One region of the Denitrificimonas halotolerans genome, then DNA from elsewhere that is predicted to be linked to it. Evidence: riboswitches for the same ligand, from Rfam matches in the RefSeq annotation. Region 1 holds a riboswitch; the other holds the start of a gene.
The links. Region 1 has a riboswitch for thiamine pyrophosphate ahead of TOI97_RS02235 (sodium:solute symporter family transporter). Riboswitches for the same ligand answer to the same signal wherever they lie in the genome.
Positions count from the first base shown of each region.

Region 2: linked by a shared signal. The riboswitch ahead of thiC (phosphomethylpyrimidine synthase ThiC) and the one ahead of TOI97_RS02235 (sodium:solute symporter family transporter) in region 1 are both predicted to bind thiamine pyrophosphate.

Region 1 covers NZ_JAXIVU010000002.1:76,623-84,733, forward strand. The annotation lists gene TOI97_RS02215 (YceI family protein) at 1-499, shown strand, start outside; gene TOI97_RS02220 (LysR family transcriptional regulator) at 584-1,492, opposite strand; gene TOI97_RS02225 (TetR/AcrR family transcriptional regulator) at 1,779-2,447, opposite strand; gene TOI97_RS02230 (FAD-binding protein) at 2,607-4,343, shown strand; gene TOI97_RS02235 (sodium:solute symporter family transporter) at 4,411-5,850, opposite strand; TPP riboswitch at 5,947-6,053, opposite strand; TPP riboswitch at 6,156-6,251, shown strand; gene TOI97_RS02240 (3-oxoacyl-ACP reductase) at 6,299-7,072, shown strand; gene TOI97_RS02245 (LLM class flavin-dependent oxidoreductase) at 7,072-8,111, shown strand, end outside.
Region 2 covers NZ_JAXIVU010000026.1:7,636-15,746, forward strand. The annotation lists gene mrcB (penicillin-binding protein 1B) at 1-731, opposite strand, end outside; gene TOI97_RS12330 (bifunctional aminoglycoside phosphotransferase/ATP-binding protein) at 845-2,407, shown strand; gene TOI97_RS12335 (NUDIX domain-containing protein) at 2,452-3,075, opposite strand; gene thiC (phosphomethylpyrimidine synthase ThiC) at 3,133-5,016, opposite strand; TPP riboswitch at 5,086-5,189, opposite strand; gene TOI97_RS12345 (TolC family outer membrane protein) at 5,352-6,782, shown strand; gene nadC (carboxylating nicotinate-nucleotide diphosphorylase) at 6,833-7,681, opposite strand; gene trmL (tRNA (uridine(34)/cytosine(34)/5-carboxymethylaminomethyluridine(34)-2'-O)-methyltransferase TrmL) at 7,946-8,111, shown strand, end outside.

The DNA of each region.
Region 1 (8,111 bases):
GATTGATCAGGAAGGTCAGCATGCCTTTGTCAACTTTAAAATCAGTCATTTAGGTTTTAGCTGGTTATACGGCACTTTTAAAGATTTTGATGGCACATTTAGTTATGACGCAGAGCAGCCTGAAGCGAGTAAGGTGAATGTGACCTTGCGTACAGCGAGTTTGGACAGTAACCATGCTGAGCGTGATAAGCATTTGCGCAGTGCTGATTTTTTAAATACAAGTAAGCACCCAAAGGCAACCTTTGCCTCGACTCAGGTTGTGAGTACAGGAGAAGGTACCGCTGATGTGATTGGTGATCTAACGCTCAATGGTGTAACCAAAGAGATCGTGATTGATGCGCAATTTATTGGTGAGGGTGATGATCCATGGGGTGGTTATCGTGCCGGCTTTGAAGGCACGACAACGCTTAAACTGGCTGACTTTGGTATTACTACTGATCTAGGACCAGCTTCAGAAAGTGTAGAGCTGACTTTGGCTGTTGAAGGAATTCGTCAGTGATATAACAGCAAGGCCAAGGCATTATTGCGGCACAAATATTCTCGCGCTCGGGCATGCCAGCCTAGCAGTCGGAATCCCCGTCCTTTAGGACGGGGAGCATGCCAAACGAGGTAGTGCATTGGCTTGGATACAGTCCATTAGTGTTTTGGCCGCTTTTCCAAGCGGCCTATCTTTTTGGCTGTATAAGTAAAAAGGTTGATGACGAATACTACCGGTTTGTAACGGCAGTTTCTTCAGTAAACCAATGGCTAAGTCATCAGCCACTACATGTTCAGGCAGCCAAGCAAAACCTAAGCCTGCGCGAATAAACTCAGCTGATGTAGCAAGACTTGCAACCGTCCAACGTTGTTCCGCGCCTAACCAACCGATATCACGCGGCTGACGTTCTCCTGAATCACGTATCACTACTTGCATATATGCCGATAAATCATTGGCGCTCAATTGATGTTCCAATTGATGCAGCGGGTGCTGGTGGTGAGCGACAGCAATGAAGGTAATTGAACCCAGTTCAATGGGAAGGTACCCTGTAATGTTGAGCGCACTTATAGCAATATCGGCAGCGTTATCTTGCAGTAACTCTTCTGTGCCGGAAAGTACTTCTTCCCGTAATAGTACCCTGCAGCCTTGACTTAAGGGTTTGAAGGCTTGCAGTGCTTGGACGATATTTTGACTGGGATATGCAACATCGACCACTAAACGTACTTCAGCTTCCCAACCTTCTTGCATTTGTTGAGCTAAGACCTCGAGTTGGCTTGCATCGGCGGTGAGTTGTCGTGAGCGGCGTAAGAGTACTTCCCCTATTGGAGTGAGTACCGCTTTACGGCCTTCGATACGCAATAGTGGCACGGCTAGCTGTTCTTGTAGGCGAGCAATGTTATAGCTGATGGATGATTGTGAGCAATGTAATGCCTGTGCTGCTTGTGCATAGCCGCCATGATCAATCACAGCTTGTAATATTTTCCATTGGTCTAAGGTGATGCGTGGTGCTTTCATCGGCAGGCTATCGTCAGTGATACTTAAGCTTAGGGTGTATGAATTGGTGTAGTAACACAGTTTGGGCTTGGTAGTTAAGTCGATTTATACCGTATTGCGATCCTTTAGAATGTTTGCGTTTAGAAAAATTACCGTAAACCCTCGCATAAAATCGGGGAACAGGGCAAGCATGTTGTCACACTAGATCAGCAGAAAGCATAACTAATTTATATCTTTACAGATCGACGACGAGCGTGTTCTGAGTGGCATTTAGATTATGACTGTGCGTGACAGGATCTGGTTCAGCTTATGCTGTGGGCTGTTGCTGACATCCGTTTAAAAAAACATCCACCACAAGGTCAACCCATTGTTGACGAGCAGTTTGATCAAATGAACGCAGGCCTAGACTTACTAAGCGTAGTGGTTCTAATACAACAGAAGCGATAAACAATTGAGAGAGTGGAGCAAGTGCATGACTGGTAAGATTTCCCTTAGCCTGTTCTTCTGCGAGTAGGGTTTCCAGGAGTTGTTGGCCTGCAAAAGCAGATTTTTCATCACTGAGGCGGGCCAGTTCTGGGAAACGCTCCGACTCAGCCACGATGATGTTATACATCCGTAAAGTTTTGGGATCAAGCAGTGCATCAAGCATGTGTAAGGCCAAGTCTTTTAGGCGCTCTTGCAAACTTCCTGAGTCGAGCACTATGGGCGCAAAATGTGTGCTCAACACTCGATTACTGACTGCAATAAATAAAGCTTCTTTATTGTTAAAGCGCGCGTACACCGTTGCTTTAGAGGTGCTTGCTTGTTTAGCGATGGCTTCGATGCTTGTGGCGCTAAATCCATCTTGTAAAAAATGTTCTTCAGCTGCGTCTAAAATGCGTACTTGAATATCTGCTGCTTGTTTAAGCGAAGGCCGTCCGCCTCGGCGAGTTGGCGCTTTTTTAGTTTTGTTCATTGTCGATGCTTGCTTGTCCATTGTGTTGTGTTCCAAAGTTTTATTTGAATAAACTAAACGTTGCGTTTAGTTTAAATCAAGTGGAATATTATGTTTGTGCTGTGACTTGCTCAATTGATTTAAAAATAGTGGTTGCCGTCAATGCAAGATAACAATAAAAACTTTGGAGGAGCTTCTGTGATGAATAAATTTGACCCTGATTCAGATGTATGGTTTTCATCAGTGCAGAGGCCTGAAATTATTGCTCAGGCTGACAGTATAGTGTGGGATGATGGTGCTGATTTTGTTGTAGTAGGGTATGGCGGCGCTGGAATGGCTGCAGCCTTGGAGGCGGTAGAAGGTGGCTTAGAAGTTTTAGCATTAGATCTTTTTGATGGTGGTGGCTCTACAGCTATGAATGGAGGGGTTGTGTATGCTGGCGGTGGTACCAGTGTGCAGCAAGAAGCGGGGGTCGTTGATGATGCAGAAGAAATGTATAAATATTTGCAGCTTGAAACCCAAGGAGTGATCAAAGATTCTACTTTGCGTCGGTTTTGTGAGCAAAGCCCCGCAATGATTGATTGGCTAGTGGATCATGGAGTGCGTTTTGACAGCACACTGTTTCGGGCTAAAACGTCTTATCCACCGCAAGGTTATTATCTTTATCATGCAGATAGTTCGTTAGCGCCTGCTTATGCTGCGGTTGCGAAACCAGCAGCGCGTGGCCATAAGGCTTGGTGTCCACCAACGAATGCAGCCATTGGCTTTGGTAAACACTTGACTGATCCGCTGCGTAAAAGTGCTTCTCGTAAAGGCGTTCGTTTTATGGCGCAAACTGAAGTACGGCGGCTCATTTTGGATGATAAGGGGACTGTACTCGGTGTTAGTGTGGTACAGCTACCGCCTGGCCCTGAAGCTGAGCGGTGCCGTAGGTTGATGGCGTTGGCGACCAAGTGGCAAATGATGCTGCCGAGCAGTTTTCCAGGTTTTAATATTACGAATGGTATTGCTGAACGTTATTGGAAGCGGGCTGATGAAATAAAGTCTGCACATAGCATTGTTCGTCGTATTCGTGCCCGTCATGGAGTGTGTCTGAGTACCGGTGGTTTTATTCAGAACCGTCCTATGGTGCAGCATTATGCGCCTGGCTATAGTGCTAGTATGGCGATGGGGGCTCCGGGCGATAACGGTAGTGGGATTCGCTTAGGTCAGAGTGTCGGTGGAGCTGTGGATCGCTTACAGCGCATCAGCAGTTGGCGCTTTTTGAATCCGCCACAAGCATTTTCTGCGGGAATGTTGGTGAATGCTCAGGGGGAGCGTTATGTTAACGAGGCGTTGTATGGTGCTGCTGTAGGGCAGGTACTCGGTGAAGAGCAGCAAGGTGTGGGGTGGTTGATTTTAGATAAAAACCTGTACCGTAAAGCTCAACAACAATTACGTAAAGATGACATGTTGCCGTTTCAACGGCAGCCGGGGAAATTGGCTTTACTCTTTGCTAAGAAAGCGCGGACTTTGGATCAGTTAGCCGCAAAGTGCGGCTTTGATCCACATACTTTACGTGAGACAGTAAAGCGTTATAACCACACTGCGGCGGGTTGGCAGGATGACCCTTTTGGTAAAGATCAAAGTGACATGCATAGCATTGTGGATGGGCCGTTTTATGCCATTGATGTTGGGGCGAAAAGCAAACTTTTACCGCTATCGACGATGACTGTGGGAGGCTTGATAGTGGATGAAGATACAGGGGAAGTCCTGCGAGAAGATGGCAGTCCTATACAGGGTTTATATGCTGCTGGTCGCGCAGCTTTGGGTTTACCATCGCATTTGTATATCAGTGGTTTGTCTGCTGCAGATTGTTTCTTCTCTGGGCGTCGAGCCGGTGCGCATGTGGTGGCACAAGCAACAACAGATGCCCCTACAGCTGATCCAAAAGTGTGAATCAGTGTTTAATATGCACTGCAATCTAAGCACCGACATATGTTAGCGTTTAGATTGCAGTGGACTTTTAGCCTTGTAAGTGTCGTACTCGCTTAGCCAATGCAGAGAAGTCAAAGCGACTACTGCTTGGCAATAGCAGCAAAATCAGCGAAATAATGACGGGCACCAAGGAGGCTAAAAGGAAAGATTCCAATAAGTAGGTGGTTGGTTCCCCTGGCGCTGGGAACACCAACAGGCCTGCGATTAATCCAGCTAAAGTGCTCAGCACAGCGTTATAGCTTTGGTAGCGCTCGCTATAGAAACCAAAGAACACAGGGAAAGCTGCAGCACAGCAGAGTAAGTCTGCTAATAAAAATAAGTACAGAATGCTATAACCCTGCGCAGCGACGAGTAAGACAGGTACAGACAATAAAATAATCAGCCAGCGTGAAATTAAGAGCAGTTTTTGTCCACTGAGTTGCGGTAATAAACGGTGCATATCCACTACGAAAATACTGGAAAGACCACTAATAGTAGAGTCGGCACTGCTCATGATTAAGGCCAAGCCAAAGGGTAACAGGCCAATAGCAAACCAAGTTGGAGCATCTGCTAATAGGACACTAAATAACGCGACTGAGCCGTCTCCAGGTAAGCCTAAACCGACAAAGGCTAAGCCAAATAAGCCCATAATAAAAATAATGGGGAAACTGAGTGCACCACTAAGAATAAAGCCGTTACGAATGACTTTATTATTGCGTGCGGCGAAAACACGTTGCCAAGTGCCTTGGTAAAAGAGCCCAGTGAGAACCACGGCGATAAAGAATGTAAGGCCAGATTTTAGGCCGTTGAGGTCCCAAGGATTTAAGAGCTGTGGGGCTTTATCTTGTAGACCTTGTAGCGCAGGAGCGATCCCCCCAGTGGCGTGCCAGCCAAAAGAAACGAGTACAATTAAAAATGGAATGATAACTAGCATCTGTAAGCGGTCGGTAAAAATAGTGACACGCAAACCACCGTAGAGGGTATAGAGCAGAGTTGCTGCCATAACAATGCTAGCGGTCAGCCACAAAGGCACTGGGGCCAGTAATGACACCATTTTAGCAATCGCGGTGAGCCCAGCAGTGAGGCTGATAAACATATAGAACATCATAATGATCAGTACGAAAGCATACATGACACGTCCGTATCGGCCTAGGACAAACTCAGTCAAGGCATGACCTTCAGGCATCAAGGTGCGAATGCGATTGCCTAGAGGAATCATGATTAAGCGGGGTACCAAAGCTCCTAGTGCATAACCAGTCACAGCGCCAATCCCACCCCACGTTGCGGCTTGCGCTGGACCAAATAAAATCCAAGTGCCCAAGGTGGTAGCTAATAAGGTGAGCAGTGTTGCGGTGCTGTTTTGGCTGTTACGGGCAACTAGAAAGTCATCCAGCTTATCTTGCGCTTGGCGTGCGTAGAGCAAGCCCGGAACAGCAAAAAGTATGGCGAATGCAGTGAGCCACACTACAGCAGTTGAAGTACTTAACATGGGTGGTTTCCTTGCCATTCGGCATTCGTATATACGCCTCTGTGGCGTAGAACAGGTACGACAGCAAAGAAATGAAAGGTGCGCAAAGGCAAGGCTATGATTAGCATTCTCCATCCCTTCGCTGGCATTACCCAGATCAGGTTCAAAGGGTTACTGCGCAGTTGCAGAGTCTCAGCCGTGATGTGGCGCCCCTTGGATGGCATACAGACTAAAAAGCTTGTGGGTGATTGTCAATTTTATCTGTTACTCCCTGTGCTGCTCGGTGTCGCTGTCTATAGTTTCATAGGGGATGTGTGCTATGGTTTTCGCTCGGCACGGGGTGTCCTTCTTTTGGGGCTGAGAGTATACCCGTTGAACCTGATCCAGTTCATACTGGCGAAGGGATGTCTGTCGCAGGTTAAGTTCCAGTCTGTCTATACATACCTTCGCCTCTTTTTTGAGGTGTCTAATGCAAAATTTTACCCGTCTTGATCAACAGCTGGTGCTGATTACTGGTGCAGCACGTGGTTTAGGGGCGCATTTGGTGCGTGCCTTTTTGCGTGAAGGTGCACGAGTAGTGATCAATTATTGCAACAGTGCTGAGGCAGCACAAAAATTGGCCAACGAAGCGCCAGATCAGCTGTTAGCGATTCAAGCGGATGTCACCGACAAAGAAGCGGTACAAGCGATGTTTATGCGGGCACGTGAGCATTTTGGTATGCCAGTCACCACCGTGATCAACAATGCTTTACCCAGTTTTTCTTTTAATGGTGACGCACGGCCAAGTGTTGAAGCTTTAACTCTTGCACATTTAAATCAGCAGTTTGAGGGTGTGGTTGGTGGTGCGCTCAATACAACGCAAGCTGCCTTGGCGGGTATGCGCGAAGCTGGTTTTGGTCGTATTGTGAATATCGGCACTAATTTATTTCAAAACCCTGTGGTGCCTTATCATGATTACACCGCAGGTAAGGCTGCCTTGTTGTCATTGACTCGTACTTTATCTCAAGATCTGGGTCCCGATAATGTAACGGTGAATATGGTATCTGGTGGTTTATTGCGTACCACAGATGCTTCTGCTGCAACTCCTGAGGCTGTATTTGAATACATTGCACAGAATACACCGCTGCGTCGTGTTACTACTCCAGCAGAGTTTGCCGATGCTATTTTATTTTTTGCTTCGCCTTGGGCGCGTGCGGTTACAGGGCAGAACCTCATTGTTGATGGTGGCTTGGTGAAAAACTGATGAGTACTGAACAAAAACAGCAACGCATGATGCATATTAATTTGTTTATTATGGGTTGTGGTCATCATAAAGCGGCTTGGCGCCATCCTGACTCTATGGTTGAGCAATTGGGTGATATCGCTTACTACGAGCGTTTAGCGCAAATTGCTGAGCGTGGCAAGCTAGATGCGGTATTTTTTGCAGATGGTGCTTCGGTGGGGAATGTTTCTGATGGGAGTCCTTGGTTTTTAGAACCGCTGACTGCTGTAGCTGCAATGAGTCGTGCTACAGAAAAAATCGGGTTTATCAGTACGGTCTCCAGTACTTTTTACACGCCATTTCATGCGGCGCGTTTGGTTGCATCGTTAGACCATATCAGTAAAGGCCGGATTGGTTGGAATGTGGTTACTTCGATGTTTGATGTGGAAGCGCGTAACCATGGCTATCAAACGATGCCACCTCATGCTGAGCGTTATCGTCGTGCAGAAGAATTTGTCAAAACAGTGTTAGGGTTGTGGGATTCTTGGCAAGATGATGCTGTAGAGTTTGATCGCCAGGGACATTATGCTAACCCAGATAAAGTACAGCCGATTAACCATGAGGGAGAGTTCTTTTTAGTGGATGGGCCATTGAATATCCCGCGCCCAGTGCAAGGACATCCAGTACTTTTTCAAGCAGGTGCTTCGGAACAAGGCCGTACTTTGGCGGCGCAATGTGCCGAAGCGATTTATGCGGTAGCTTACGATTTACCTGCTGCTCAAAGTTATTATCGAGACATTAAGCAGCGGGTGAAAGCTTCTGGACGTAACGCTGAGGTGCCGATTATGCCTGGTTTAGTGACCTATGTAGCTGCAACAGAGGAAGAGGCGCGGGCGAAACAACGTGAGTTGGATGAGTTGTTGCCAGTGGACGCTTCTTTACGTCAGTTGAGTGTGTTTACGGAGCAGGACTGTATGACTTGGGAGTTGGATGCGCCTGTTCCTCAATTGCCTCCATTATCTGAGTTTAAAGGTCCACAAGGACGTTACAGCACTATTTTGCGCATTATTGAGACAGAAAG
Region 2 (8,111 bases), on a different contig from region 1:
GTCAGCGTACGCTCGTTCGTTAAAAAGAAATTCTTCACTAGCTGCTGAGTTAATGTACTTCCCCCTTGGCGTACAGAACCCGATGTAGTATTCACCCAAATCGCTCGTGCGATAGATTTAGGAGATACACCATGGTGCTTATAAAACTCGCGATCCTCAACGGCCAACAGAGTTTTCGGCAACAATTCCGGCACTTGATCTAGGCGAATTAAAATACGGTCTTCTTGATGAGCCGGATACAACCCCCCTACCAACAGAGGTTCAAGTCGTGCCACAGCTAAGGGTTGACCATTGGCATGAGCTAGACTAGCAATACTGTTACCTGAAAAACGGACCTGCATAGCTCGAGCGGGCTCCGGCCCTTCATAAAACTGGAAGCCACGAGTATGCAAAACAACCGTATTACCATTGACCGAAATACCTCCTGGTCGATTAGCTGCTCGTTCTGTACGATAACCTAAAGCGTTGAGCTCCACTAAAAAGTCATCTTTACTCAGTTTCTGGCCTGCAAACAGCTCCAATGGTCGTGCATAAACTTTAGCGGGAACTGTCCAACGCTTACCCGAAAACTTCTCTTGCACAATAGCATCAAGGTAAATAAGTACGCCGCCAAGCAGAACCAGCGCGATCATAAAAAGCTTAATAAATAAGCCCCACCAACGGCTAGAAGCTTTTGCATGATGCTGCTTTGCTGACTTTTTAGTTGGCTTAGCGTTTCGTTTCTTACTCATGCGACTCATTACACCTGTTTTATTTCAGTTAAAAATGCATGTTGATATAGTTTGCAGAGCGGCTAACAGTTGCCATAATGCAGCCACTATTTTATTACTCTCAAGGATTATCTGTGACTCAAGCCCTGATTGACGCCTTACAAAACCCTGCGATCTTTCCGCATCCTGTCGAAGAGTTCCAGGTTATCGAAACACATATCTCATGGGTTATCTTAACTGGCTCCTATGCCTACAAAATCAAAAAGTCCGTTAACTTTGGATTTTTAGATTTTACCGATGTTGAGGCCCGTAAACACTTTTGCAGCGAAGAGGTGCGCCTTAACAAGCGTTTAACAGACGGTTTATATCTCGAAGTCGTTGCTATTACTGGCTCCATTGATGCCCCTCAACTCAACGGTGACGGACCAGCGATCGAATACGCAGTAAAAATGCGCCAATTTCCACAAACCCAGCTTTTAGGCGATATGCAAAAACGTGGCGAGCTTTGTGAAACGCACATTGACGCACTAGCCAAACAAATCGCTCGTTTTCACGATGAGGCCCCACAAGTTCCAGCAGAACACCCTCTAGGTGATCCGCATGCAATTATGGCACCTATTCGTCAAAACTTTGAGCAAATCCGTCCACTTCTTAACGAGCCCGCAGACCTACAGCAGTTGGACGCGCTAGAAGCTTGGGCTGAAGACAGCTTTACTCGCTTACTTCCTTTATTAGAACAGCGTCGCCACAATGGTTCCATTCGTGAGTGTCATGGTGATATTCACCTAGGTAATGCAACCATGTTAGACGGCGAAGTTATGTTGTTTGACTGCATTGAGTTTAACGAACCTTTCCGTTTAATTGATGTGGCATCAGATGCTGCCTTCTTGGCTATGGACCTAGAAGACCGCGGTTTAAAACCTTTGTCTCGCCGCTTTGTCAGTACGTGGCTAGAGCTGACAGGGGACTACCAAGCTATGCCGCTGATCAATTTTTACAAAGCCTACCGTGCAATGGTTCGTGGCAAAGTTAACTTATTTCGTCTAGACCAAGAAGATGACCCTGTACAACGCGCTGTAATTGTTCGTCAATATCGTAGCTACGCCAACCTCGCGGAAAGCTACAGTGCCATTCCCTCACGACTACTCGCTATTACTCATGGCATTTCCGCCGTAGGCAAAAGCACCGTAGCAATGCGTTTAGTAGAAGCTTTAGGCGCTTTACGCTTTCGTTCTGATTTTGAGCGTAAGCGTTTATTTGGTGAGCAAGATGCCAGTGCTCAAAATATCTTAGGCGGAGGGATCTATAACCCAAATGCTAGTGCAGCAACCTATCAACGCCTTCATGATCTTGCCGAAACCGCACTTCTTGCAGGATTTCCAGTAGTAATTGATGCCACTTATCTGAAAGAAGAACAACGCCAAGATGCATGGAAAATTGCAGAGAAAACAGGTGCACCTTTCTTGATTCTTGATTGCCAAGCGCCAGATGAAGTGATTTCAATCTGGCTCAAGCAACGCCAAGCAGAAGGCCTAGACCCCTCAGATGCTACAGAGGAAGTCATTTTGGCACAGCGTCAACATTTAGAACCTCTCACTCCTACTGAAGTTACGCAAAGCTACAGAGTTGACACTCACGATGCGGCTACCTTAGATAATTTAATTAAACAAATCCGCAGCCGTTTACCTGGTCTCTAATCTAAACCCTTGGCTGCCTCTACTAGGATGCAGCCAAGCCCATATTAAAGTGCCAGCCAGTCTGCTCTAATCTGTTGCTTATTCAACGCTAACCACTGCAAGGCAATGATACTTGCGGCATTATCAATACGCCCATTTTGTACTGCAGCAAGTGCATCTTCTAACGGCCAGACGTGTACACGAATATCCTCCCCTTCCTCCGGCACACCAAACACTCCACCTACACCCTCAGTTGAGCAACGCCCCACATATAGATAGACACGCTCGTCTGATCCACCAGGTGATGGGTAATAACTCGTAACAGGAATCAACTCGTGCAGCTCTAAATTAGCTTCTTCAATGGCTTCTCGGCGTGCAACATCTTCCAGCATCTCATCGGTATCAATTAAACCAGCAACAATTTCTAACAACCAAGGCTCCGCGCTTTTATCTAGCGCACCGATACGAAACTGCTCAACAAGCACCACTGAGTCGGTCTGAGGGTCATATGGCAAAACACAAACTGCATCAGGTCGGACAAACAATTCACGGCAAATACGCGGCCCCATCTGCCCAGAAAATAAGCGATGTTTTAATTCCACACGATCCAACTGGTAAAATCCTTGAAAACAACGCTCTCGTCGTTCAATTTCAACATCATCAGCACCGTTCATTGCGCGCTTTAACATACATACCTCTCATAAAAAAGGTGGCCATTATGGCCACCTTAATAACCTTCTAAGTGTTTAAACCTGCTTATAAATAATAGACCCTTCTTCACGAAAACGTGAGGCCTGCTCTTTAAAGCCTGCTTCAATAGCCCGTTGCTCATCTGTTAAACCATTATCCTTCGCGTACTGACGTACCTCCTGGGTAATTTTCATAGAACAGAATTTCGGGCCACACATAGAGCAAAAATGCGCTACTTTAGCCGATTCTTTAGGCAAGGTTTCATCATGGAATGCACGCGCTGTATCGGGATCTAAACCTAAATTGAATTGATCCTCCCAACGAAATTCAAAACGCGCCTTGCTTAAAGCATCATCACGCAACTGAGCCCCTGGATGCCCCTTTGCTAAATCAGCAGCATGAGCAGCTATTTTATAAGTGATAATTCCTGTTTTCACGTCATCCTTATTCGGCAAACCTAAGTGCTCTTTAGGTGTGACATAGCACAACATCGCACAGCCATACCAAGCAATCATCGCCGCACCAATACCTGAAGTAATATGATCATAGCCTGGTGCAATATCAGTGGTTAGTGGTCCTAAAGTGTAAAAAGGGGCCTCATCACAACACTCCAGTTGCTTGTCCATATTTTCCTTAATTAAGTGCATAGGCACATGCCCTGGACCCTCAATAAAACACTGCACATCATGTTTCCAAGCAATTTTCGTCAACTCCCCCAATGTCTCCAACTCAGCAAATTGCGCTGCATCATTGGCATCAGCTACTGACCCTGGACGCAAACCATCACCTAAAGAAAAGCTCACATCATAAGCTTTCATGATCTCGCAGATCTCTTCAAAGTGCGTATAAAGAAAGTTCTCTTTATGATGCGCTAAACACCACTTGGCCATAATAGAACCACCTCGGGAGACAATTCCTGTAACACGTTTAGCGGTCAGTGGCACATAGCGCAACAATACTCCGGCATGAATCGTAAAATAATCCACACCCTGCTCTGCTTGCTCAATTAAGGTGTCTCGGAAAATTTCCCAGGTTAAATTTTCCGCAATCCCATCAACTTTTTCTAAGGCCTGATAAATTGGTACAGTGCCAACTGGAACCGGCGAGTTACGAATAATCCACTCACGAGTTTCATGTATGTTTTTACCTGTGGACAAATCCATGATGGTATCTGATCCCCATCGAATCCCCCAGGTGAGCTTGGCAACCTCTTCTTCAATGGACGATCCCAAAGCGCTATTGCCAATATTACCGTTGATTTTCACTAAAAAATTACGCCCAAGAATCATGGGTTCTAACTCAGGATGATTGATGTTGGCTGGAATAATGGCACGACCACGAGCAATTTCTGACCGAACAAACTCCGGCGTAATAACATTAGGAATACTCGCCCCAAAGCTTTGCCCAGGATGCTGATTATCAAGCAATCCCGCTTCACGTGCCTTTTCAAGCTTCATATTCTCTCGAATTGCTACAAACTCCATTTCCGGGGTAATGATGCCCTGACGCGCATAGTGCATTTGCGTAACATTTTTACCTGCTTTAGCACGTCGAGGATTCCGAATCTCAGCAAAACGCATTTTAGTTAATTCAGGATCATTTAAACGCTCTTGACCATACTCAGAACTGAGTCCAGACAGCAGCTCAGTGTCATTGCGCTCTTCAATCCATGCACTGCGTACTGCAGGCAAACCTTTACGTACATCAATACTAATACTGGGGTCGGTGTAAGGTCCTGAGGTGTCATACACTAATACTGGCGCATGCTGTTCAAGGCCCTCATCGGTATGGGTCGGAGTTAAGCTGATTTCACGCATCGGCACCCGAATATCAGGGCGTGACCCTTGCACATAAACTTTACGCGAATTGGGAAAAGGTTGGATCGACTGCTGATCTACTTGGGCTGTATTACTGAGGTACTCTGAAGCGGTGTGCGTCATGCGTTTGGTTCTCCAAAAAACACAATAAAAGCGTCGGGGGAACCAGCGGACATAGGCAGGCCTACCTTACGGCAAGCTTATCTTGTTTCCTACGCGAGTATTAACTCGATCAGGTTCAACGGGACCCGGATTAACCGATCTCAGCTCTCTGCAGAGCACCCCGACAAGAATCAATAGGCAGTCTACTCAGCACTTCATCTAAACTGCAAGTAAACTAAAGTCAGTGTTACTCTATAAGCATATATTATTTTCTTTCATAACGACCTGCTTGACCCGCTCAATAACTGGCCGTAGCCTTAAAATTATTTATATTTATGCAATCTAGGATATTAACGATGCGTCTTCTGTCGCTTACTTTTGTTATAGCTACAGTTTTGGGTTCAACCTCTGCCTATGCAGCAGCAAATACTCAAAACAAAGTGAACCTGCTTGAAGTCTATCAACTGGCTGTTGAAAACAATGCAGACTTGGCGGCAGCACGCGCCGACTACTTAGCGCAAAGCGAACGTGTACCACAGGCGCGTGCTGGCTTACTACCACAATTAGGTGCAGGTGCTAGCAACACCAACAGCCGAAGCAAAGTTGACACATCTATGGGCTCCACGGCCGCTTCACGCAGCGGCCTAGTTTATCAAGCAACTCTCAGCCAACCCTTATTTCGACTAGAGCGCTGGTACCAACTCCAAGCAGCTCAGTCAAGCAACAAACAGTCTGCTCTTGAATTGTCTGCTATTGAACAGCATTTAATTCTGCAAAGTTCAGAAGTGTATTTCTCTGTGCTGCGCGCTCAAGACAACTTAGCCGCAAGTCGCGCGGAAGAGAAAGCTTTTAAACGTCAATATGATTTAGCCAGCGAGCGCTTCGATGTTGGTTTATCTGACAAAACTGATGTACTACAAGCCCAAGCGGCATATGATGCTGCGCGCGCCAACCGCATGGTCGCTGAACGCATGGTCAGTGATGCTTTTCAAGCAGTAAACACCCTGACCAATATGGACTTCGCCGCGCTAGAAGGTGTGAAGCACAGCTTACCTGTACTCCCCCCACAACCTAACGATGCCACGGCTTGGGTTAATACAGCTACCGAGCAGAATCTGCAACTGCAAGCCATTAACTACGCAGTACAAGCAGCACAAGATAGCGTCAAACAACGTAAGTCGGGCCATGCCCCAACGGTTGATGCAATTGCTCAATATAAAAAAGGGGACAATGATCCTCTAGGATTCGTCAACAGCCCAAATGCTAGACTCTATAATGGCAAAGCAGAACAAAGCAGTATTGGCATTCAACTCAACATTCCATTGTACACGGGGGGGATGACTAGCTCCCAAGTGCGTGAAGGCGTTTACCGCTTAGATCAAACTGAGCAAATGCGTGAAAGCTTACGCCGCCAAACAGTACAAAATGCACGTAATTTTCATCGCGCGGTGAATACCGATGTAGAGCAGGTACAAGCACTCAAACAAGCAATTATTTCTAGCCAAAGCGCAGTAGAAGCCACACAAATTGGTTATGAAGTGGGCACACGCAATATTGTTGATGTGTTAGACGCACAACGCTATCTATATGCAGCAGTACGTAATTACAACAATGCGCGCTATGACTACATCTTAAATAATCTTCGTTTACAGCAAACCGCAGGCATTCTCAGCCCTGACAACTTGCAAGCCTTATCTACTTACTTAAATCCTGATTACAATCCAGATACAGATTTCTTGCCGCCTGACTTAGATCAAGCTATTGAAGCGAATTTACGGCGCCGCTAAAGATCAAACTGCCCTGCAGAGAACAGGGCAGCCTTTTAAACCTATAATACTTAAAGACTTAAACGCATCGAAAGATCGATGGCTTTAATATCTTTAGTCAAAGTACCCAACGAAATATAGTCCACACCCGTTTCAGCAATCGCACGGATACTTTGCTCATTGACTCCGCCTGAAGCTTCCAACTTTACCTTGGACGCTGCAAGCTTTACTGCAGTGCGCATATCCTCCAAACTCAGCTCATCTAGCATGATAATATCTGCGCCAGCAGCCAGCGCTTCACGCAACTCGTCAAGATTCTCCACTTCCACCTCAACCGGTTTACCAGGTGCAATACGGTGCGCAGCCTTCACTGTTGCTGCAACACCACCACAGGCAGCAATGTGATTTTCTTTGATTAAAAATGCATCATACAAACCTATACGGTGGTTATGGCAACCACCGCACGTCACCGCGTATTTTTGTGCTAAGCGCAAACCTGGCAAAGTTTTACGGGTGTCTAACAATTTCACCCCAGTCCCTTCGACCATGTCGGCAAAGTACTGGCTACGCGTAGCTACAGCCGATAAGCTCTGTAAAAAGTTTAACGCTGCTCGCTCGCCACTTAATAAGGAGCGCGCTTTCCCTTCGAGCTCAAACAACACATCATTAGCCTCAACACGCTGGCCATCAGACACCAACCAGTTGACCTTAACCTTATTATCTACTTGACGAAACACTTCATTGACCCAAGCGACTCCACTGATCACTGCCGGCTCACGAGTAATCACTCGGGCACTGGCCTGCTGATCAGCAGGAATCAGCTGCGCAGTAATATCACCAGAGCCTATATCTTCTGCCAATGCAATACGCACATTAGCTTTAATCTCTTCAGTCAACTGCTCAAGTAAAAGGTTCGCCATGTTCTACTCCTCGATAAATTACAATGATTATAAAGCCTTAACCTCGTATTCATAGTAAGCCTGTAGGCAATAGCACAACTTGCCCAAATGTTTTTACACAACCACATAGATAAGCTTAGTCACCAACCCTTAGTATGCAGCCTTAGCATACCGCCACCACCGACTGGTGTGCTTCATGAATACCCTAACGATAGGTATGCTCAGTGTCTCTTAAACAACAATTCCAATGTAGAATTGTTGTTTATTTTCTTATCAGGATTCAGCATGCTTCACGTCATCCTCTTTGAACCAGAAATCCCACCCAATACCGGCAATATTATCCGTCTTTGCGCTAATGTCGGTTGCAATCTACATTTAATTGAACCTTTAGGCTTTGTCTTTGATGATAAACGACTACGCCGTGCGGGGATGGACTACCAAGAGTTTGCCA